DNA from 2 places in the Burkholderia sp. Bp8998 genome. Region 2 is predicted to be linked to the other one. Evidence: predicted binding sites of a transcription regulator. Region 2 holds the regulator's gene; the other holds the start of a gene.

Region 1 (3,410 bases), on a different contig from region 2:
CGAGCGGCGTCTTCATCTGGTGCGCGGCGTCGGCGATGAAGCGCTTCTGCAGCGCCATGTTCTGTTCGAGGCGCGCGAGCAGGTCGTTGAACGACGTGACGAGCGGCTCGATCTCGGGCGGTGCGCGCTGCGCCTCGACGGGCGACAGGTCGTCGGGCCGCCGCGCGCGGATGTGCGCCTGCAGCGCGTTGAGCGGCGCGAGCCCGCGCGAAAGCCCGAACCACACGAGCAGGATCGCGAGCGGCAGGATCACGAACTGCGGCAGGATCACGCCCTTGATGATGTCGTTCGCGAGCGCGTTGCGCTTGTCGAGCGTCTCGCCGACCTGCACGAGCACGGGCTGCGTGCCGCTCGACTCCGGCAGCGCGACGGTTGTATACGCGACGCGCACGTCGTTGCCGCGCAGCAGGTCGTCGCGGAACACGACGACGCCCGGCGGCGGGCGGTCCTCGTCGCGCGGCAGCGGCATGTCGGCCTCGCCCGCGACCAGCTCGCCGCGGGTGCCGAGCACCTGGAAGTAAACACTGTCGATGTTGTCCGCGCGCAGGAAGTCGCGCGTCTGCTGCGGCAGCGTCAGCTCGGCGACGCCGTTGACCGGATGGATCTGCCGCGCGAGCACGTACGCATTCGTCTCGAGCGCGCGGTCGAACGGGCCGTTCGCGATCGTCTTCGCGACGAGATAGGTGACGGCGATGCTCATCGGCCACAGCAGCAGGAGCGGCGCGAGCATCCAGTCGAGGATTTCGCCGAACAGCGAGCGCGGGCGCGCGGCCTCGGGCGTGTCGGTTTCGTCGGGCGGCGCGAACGGGTTCTCGTAGCGCGCGTCGCGCGCGGCGTCGGCGGCGGACGGTTGCTCGCCGGTCGGATGGCGGGGATGGGCCGGCGTGGCCATCGCGGCGACGGCCGGTTTCAGCGCAGCGGCGTGCCGGCCGCCGCGGGCTGGGGCGCGGCGGAGTCGGCCGGCGCCGCGGGCGCGACTTTCTCGAGGCAGTAGCCGAGGCCGCGCACGGTGGAAATCCGCACGCCGCTCGGCTCGATCTTCTTGCGCAGCCGGTGCACGTACACTTCGATCGCGTTGTTGCTGACTTCCTCGCCCCATTCGCACAGATGGTCGACGAGCTGCTCCTTCGACACGAGCCGGCCGATGCGCTGCAGCAGCACTTCGAGCAGCCCGAGCTCGCGCGCGGACAGATCGAGCACGCGCTCGTTCGCATACGCGATGCGGCCGACCTGGTCGAACGCGAGCGAGCCGTGGCGCACGACGGTCGGGCCGCCGCCCGCGCCGCGCCGGGTCAGCGCGCGCACGCGCGCCTCGAGCTCGTTGAGCGCGAACGGCTTGGCCATGTAGTCGTCCGCGCCGAGGTCGAGCCCCTTCACGCGCTCGTCGACGCTGTCGGCGGCGGTCAGGATCAGCACGGGGAGGTTGGAATTGCGCGCGCGCAGGCGCTTCAGCACGTCGAGCCCGGACATCTTGGGCAGCCCGAGATCGAGGATCAGCAGGTCGAAGGTCTGCATCGACAGCGCGGTATCGGCCTCGACGCCGCTCTTCACGTGGTCGACCGCATAGCCCGATTGGCGGAGTGACCGGGTGAGGCCGTCCGCGAGTATGCTGTCGTCTTCGGCGATGAGAATTCGCATGTTGCTGACCGGTGGCCGGCGGGGCGTTCACGCCGGCGCGGCTGTCTCCGAAGTTATCCGTGTACAACGCAGCCTGCATTGCGGGCTTGCATAAAACACTGTTTTTTTATACAGTGTCTGCATTCGTGGGCGGCGCTTGAAAGCGGGCACGCCTCTGACAGACGCTGCTCATCATAGCAAAGGACGATTCATGGAAGATAGCAAGAAGGGCTCCGGGATGACCGCCGAGAAGAGCAAGGCGCTGGCGGCCGCACTCGCGCAGATCGAGAAGCAGTTCGGCAAAGGGTCGATCATGCGGATGGGCGACGGCGAAGCGGCCGAGGACATCCAGGTCGTCTCCACGGGCTCGCTGGGTCTCGATATCGCGCTCGGCGTCGGCGGCCTGCCGCGTGGCCGGGTGGTCGAGATCTACGGTCCGGAATCGTCGGGTAAAACCACGCTCACACTGCAGGTCATCGCCGAACTGCAGAAGCTGGGCGGCACGGCAGCCTTCATCGACGCCGAGCACGCGCTCGACGTTCAATATGCAGCGAAGCTCGGCGTGAACGTGCCGGAGCTGCTGATCTCGCAGCCGGACACTGGCGAGCAGGCACTCGAAATCACCGACGCGCTGGTGCGCTCGGGCTCGATCGACATGATCGTCATCGACTCCGTCGCGGCGCTGGTGCCGAAGGCCGAAATCGAAGGCGAGATGGGCGATTCGCTGCCGGGCCTGCAGGCTCGCCTGATGTCGCAGGCGCTGCGCAAGCTGACGGGCACGATCAAGCGCACGAACTGCCTCGTGATCTTCATCAACCAGATCCGGATGAAGATCGGCGTGATGTTCGGCAACCCGGAAACCACGACGGGCGGCAACGCGCTCAAGTTCTACTCGTCGGTGCGTCTGGATATCCGCCGGATCGGCTCGATCAAGAAGAACGACGAGGTGATCGGCAACGAAACCCGCGTGAAGGTCGTCAAGAACAAGGTGTCGCCGCCGTTCCGCGAAGCGATCTTCGACATCCTGTACGGCGAAGGCATTTCGCGTCAGGGCGAGATCATCGATCTCGGCGTGCAGGCGAAGATCGTCGACAAGGCGGGTGCCTGGTACAGCTACAACGGCGAGAAGATCGGTCAGGGCAAGGACAACGCGCGTGAATTCCTGCGCGAGAATCCGGAAATCGCGCGCGAGATCGAGAACCGCATTCGCGAATCGCTCGGCGTTGCCGCCATGCCGGATGGCGCCGGCCACGACGAAGCCGAGGCGATGGACGAAGAAGAGTGATGGTCGGGCGCCGAGGTCAGGCTGGCGGGCCGGAAGAGAGCGACGCGCCCGAAGCGGCGGGTCGCTCCGGCCGGCGGGCAGCACCCTCAGGCGCCAGCCGGCGGCCCGCAGGCAGCGATGCCGCGAGCCGCACCGCGACGAGGGCATCTGACGATGCCCTCGTTTCGTTTGAGATCACCGCACCGGACGATCCGTTCGACGACGACGAATCGTTCGATGCCCATGACCGGTCGCGCCGTCGCGTGTCCGGTGTCGGCTTCCCGGGCGAGCGTGCAGCCGATGCGGCGTCGGTCAAGGAAGATGTGTATACGCGCAGCAGCCAGCATCCGCGTCGCACGCGCCGTGCGTCCGGCGGTTCAGGCAGCGCTGCTGCCGGCGACGAATCCGGCGCCACCGAGCGCAAGTCGTCGAAACCGCCGCGTTCGCTGAAGGGCCGCGCACTCGGCTATCTGTCACGGCGCGAATACAGCCGTGCCGAACTCGCGCGCAAGCTCGCACCGTACGTCGG
Region 2 (3,410 bases):
TGAAGGCGGAAACGCATTTGCTGTCGGTCGTCGACATGCGCTCGAGCATCGCGCAAAGCGCAGGGCTGCTGACCGACGTCGCGTGCGGCCGCTTCGAGGAAACCGCACGCGAGATCCTGCAGGAAGGCGTGAACTGGTTGCGCGAGCGTGGCGTTCAGGCGGAAGGCCATTTCGCGTTCGGCTATCCGATCGACGAAATCGCGAATCTCGCGACGGAGTTGAAGGTCGACCTCGTCGTCGTCGGTCATCGGTGCCGCAGCGGATTGTCGAGATGGTGGATGGGGTCGGGCAACACGCAACTGCTCGATCGCGTGAGCTGCAGCATTCTGGTCGCGTGTTCGTCGGCGGAAGAACAAAAGGCCGAGATCGCGCGCGAACGCGAGGCGGCCACCGCGAGCGGTAAGTGACGCAGTGATCGCGCGACCGGCCGGGTTGTCCTGCGATCCGCGCCGGTTGCTCGCCGTGCCGCCTCAGCGGCATCTACCCCGATTGCAACCTCAGGCGTGCAGGTCGATCGCGGACAGCTTCCACGAGAACAGGCCGAAGCGGTGGAAGATCGCCGCATAGCGCGTGCCGTCGGCACTGCGCCGGTAGGTCACGACAAATTCATCGATATTCCGGTAGCCGGCACTCGTTTGCTGCCGATGGCCCGCGTCGGTCGGGCTGGCCGGCGCCGGCACCGGCGCGGGTGCGGCGGCCGGCGCCGATGCGGTCGAGACGGACGCATTGCTGCCCGGTACCGGGGTGCCCGCCGGATTGACCGGCGGTGCGGCCGGTGCGTTGCCAGGCGCACCACCCGACGGCGGGCCCGACCATTCGGGTGGCCGTTCGCCCGGATTACCGCGCGGGGGAATGCCGCTCATCAGCGCCGCCACACCTTCCGGTGTCGCGTAGGCATCGACAAGCGGGCCGATCAACGCAGATCCGATCAGCGCGCCAATCACCGCGAACGGATTGTCCTTCTTCACAGCGTCGATCCGGCGCATCAACTCTTCCGTGACCTGCTGCTTCAGGCTGATGCGCAGCGACGGAAAATCGACATATTCGCTGACCGATTGCGCATCGCGCGCATCGATCGCCGATTTCAGGCGACCGAGCGCGACGTACGGCGATGCGTATGCATAGCCGATCGCCACCAGTACGGCGACGGCCAGCACGACGATCACTAGGGGCTTGAGCCGCCACGCGCGGCCCGAAGATCCGGTCACGATGCCTCCGGTGCGGACAGGTTCCGCAATCAGAGACCGCCGTGCGTGGCCGATCGTTCCTCGGCGATGCAGCGATCGATCATCCGGCACACGGCATCGATCGTCCCGACCATGATCAGGCGCGACCGGCCGTGATAGACGCGCACGGGCGCACGGCGCGCCGGTTCCGCGTGATTCAGGCCGGCGTTCAGCGAGACCCGCGCGAATGCGGGCAGCGCTGACGGCAGCAGCGACGCCTGCCGTTCAACTGCGACTTCTTGGTTCCCCACGGGCGCCGCGGCGGACAGCGGCGCGCAGGGCGTGCGGCCGCGCAGGTGACGCAGGCGACCGAATTGACGGAAAGGCAGCAAACGGGAAAGGCGTTCCATGATGTTCTCCTCAGCGAGACCGATTGTCAGAGTTCGCCCGAGCGGATCAGCCCGACGGCGATGCCTTCGAGCGCGAATTCCGCGCTGCCGGCCTTGACGAAGATGTTTTCGTAATCCGGGTTTTCGGCGATCAGCTCGAGGCCGCCGGGCCGGCGCATCAGGCGCTTGACCGTGACGTCGTCGCCGAGCCGCGCGACGATGATCTGGCCGTCCTTCGCTTCCGTGCGCTTCTGCACGGCGAGGAGGTCGCCGTCGAGAATGCCGGCGTCGCGCATCGACAGGCCGCGCACCTTCAACAGGTAGTCGGGCTTGCTGGTGAACAGCGCGGGATCGCACGCGTAATGCTGCGAGATGTGCTCCTGCGCGAGGATCGGGCTACCGGCCGCCACCCGGCCGACGAGCGGCAGCGACAGTTGCATCAGGCCGGCGTGCGGCAGCGTGAACTGGTGCGGTGCGTCGTCGATGCCGAGCAGGCGGATGCCGCGCGACGCGCCGGCGGCCAGCTCGATCACGCCCTTGCGCGCCAGCGCACGGAGGTGCTCCTCGGCCGCATTCGGCGAGCTGAAGCCCAGCTCTGCCGCGATCTCGGCGCGCGTGGGCGGGAAACCGGAGCGCTCGATCGCGCGGCGGATCAAGTCGAACACTTGCTGCTGACGGGCGGTGAGTTTGGTCATGGCTGAACTGTATGGATAGACAGTGAGCTGTATTTTTATACAGTACTTCGCGAATTTCAAGCGTTACTTGAGGTTCGACGCGATCGCGCCGGTTCCGACGCGGTTTCGCGACGTCCGGACGCCGGTTCGTCTGCCGCAACCGTCCGTCCCGTCTGCGTTAGCACTTTTGAGTATTAAAAAATGAAGAACGATTATTTTTAATCATGTAACCCGTTCGTTAGACTGGCCCGACATCGCAATACCGACAACACTGGAGAACCAAGGATGGCGAAGCGCAATACGGGGCTGGCGGGCGGAGTGGGCCGCCTGATCGCAACACTCGCGCTGGGCGCGGCGGCGGCGCTGGGCGTCGCGACACATGCCCAGGCCGATACGACGTTCCTGAACGTGTCCTACGACCCGACGCGCGAGCTGTACCAGGACTTCAACCAGGCATTCGGCAAGGAGTGGAAGGCGAAGACGGGCGAGACGGTCAACTTCAAGCAGTCGCACGGCGGCTCGGGCGCGCAGGCGCGCTCGGTGCTCGACGGCCTGCAGGCCGACGTCGTGACGCTCGCGCTGGCCTACGACATCGACGCGCTCGCCAACAAGGGGCTCGTCAACAAGGACTGGCAGAAGCGCCTGCCGGACAACGCGTCGCCGTACACGTCGACGATCGTGTTCCTGGTGCGCAAGGGCAACCCGAAAGGGATCAAGGACTGGGACGACCTGACGAAGCCGGGCATCTCGATCGTCACGCCGAACCCGAAGACGTCGGGCGGTGCGCGCTGGAACTACCTGGCCGCATGGGCGTACGCGGTCCACAAGCCGGGTGGCAACGAGCAGACCGCGAAGGAATTCGTGACGAAGCTCTACAAGAATGCGGGCGTGCTCGACTCGGGCGCGCGCGGTGCGACGACGAGCTTCGTGCAGCGCGGGATCGGCGACGTGCTGATCGCGTGGGAGAACGAGGCGTTCCTGTCGGTCAAGGAATTCGGTACCGACAAGTTCGAGATCGTCGTGCCGTCGGTGAGCATCCTGGCCGAGCCGCCCGTGGCCGTGGTCGACAAGGTGGTCGACAAGAAGGGCACGCGCAAGCTGGCCGAGGCCTACCTGAATTTCCTGTATAGCCCGCAGGGCCAGGAGATCGCGGCGCGCAACTACTACCGTCCGCGTTCGAA

Evidence for each region. The regulator LexA, encoded in region 2, represses DNA repair genes until DNA is damaged. The targets are predictions, from matches to a motif close to ACTGTATNNNNATACAGT.
Region 1: recA (recombinase RecA) is a predicted target of LexA. The motif match lies at 1,736-1,753, and genes of this name have one in related genera.

The regions. Positions count from the first base shown of each region.
Region 1 covers NZ_QTQF01000004.1:135,320-138,729, forward strand. The annotation lists gene DIE06_RS06965 (sensor histidine kinase) at 1-892, opposite strand, end outside; gene DIE06_RS06970 (response regulator transcription factor) at 910-1,638, opposite strand; gene recA (recombinase RecA) at 1,829-2,902, shown strand; gene recX (recombination regulator RecX) at 2,902-3,410, shown strand, end outside.
Region 2 covers NZ_QTQF01000007.1:193,550-196,959, reverse strand. The annotation lists gene DIE06_RS10755 (universal stress protein) at 1-407, shown strand, start outside; gene DIE06_RS10750 (DUF2939 domain-containing protein) at 498-1,208, opposite strand; gene DIE06_RS10745 (hypothetical protein) at 1,238-1,576, opposite strand; gene lexA (transcriptional repressor LexA) at 1,603-2,250, opposite strand; gene DIE06_RS10735 (sulfate ABC transporter substrate-binding protein) at 2,515-3,410, shown strand, end outside.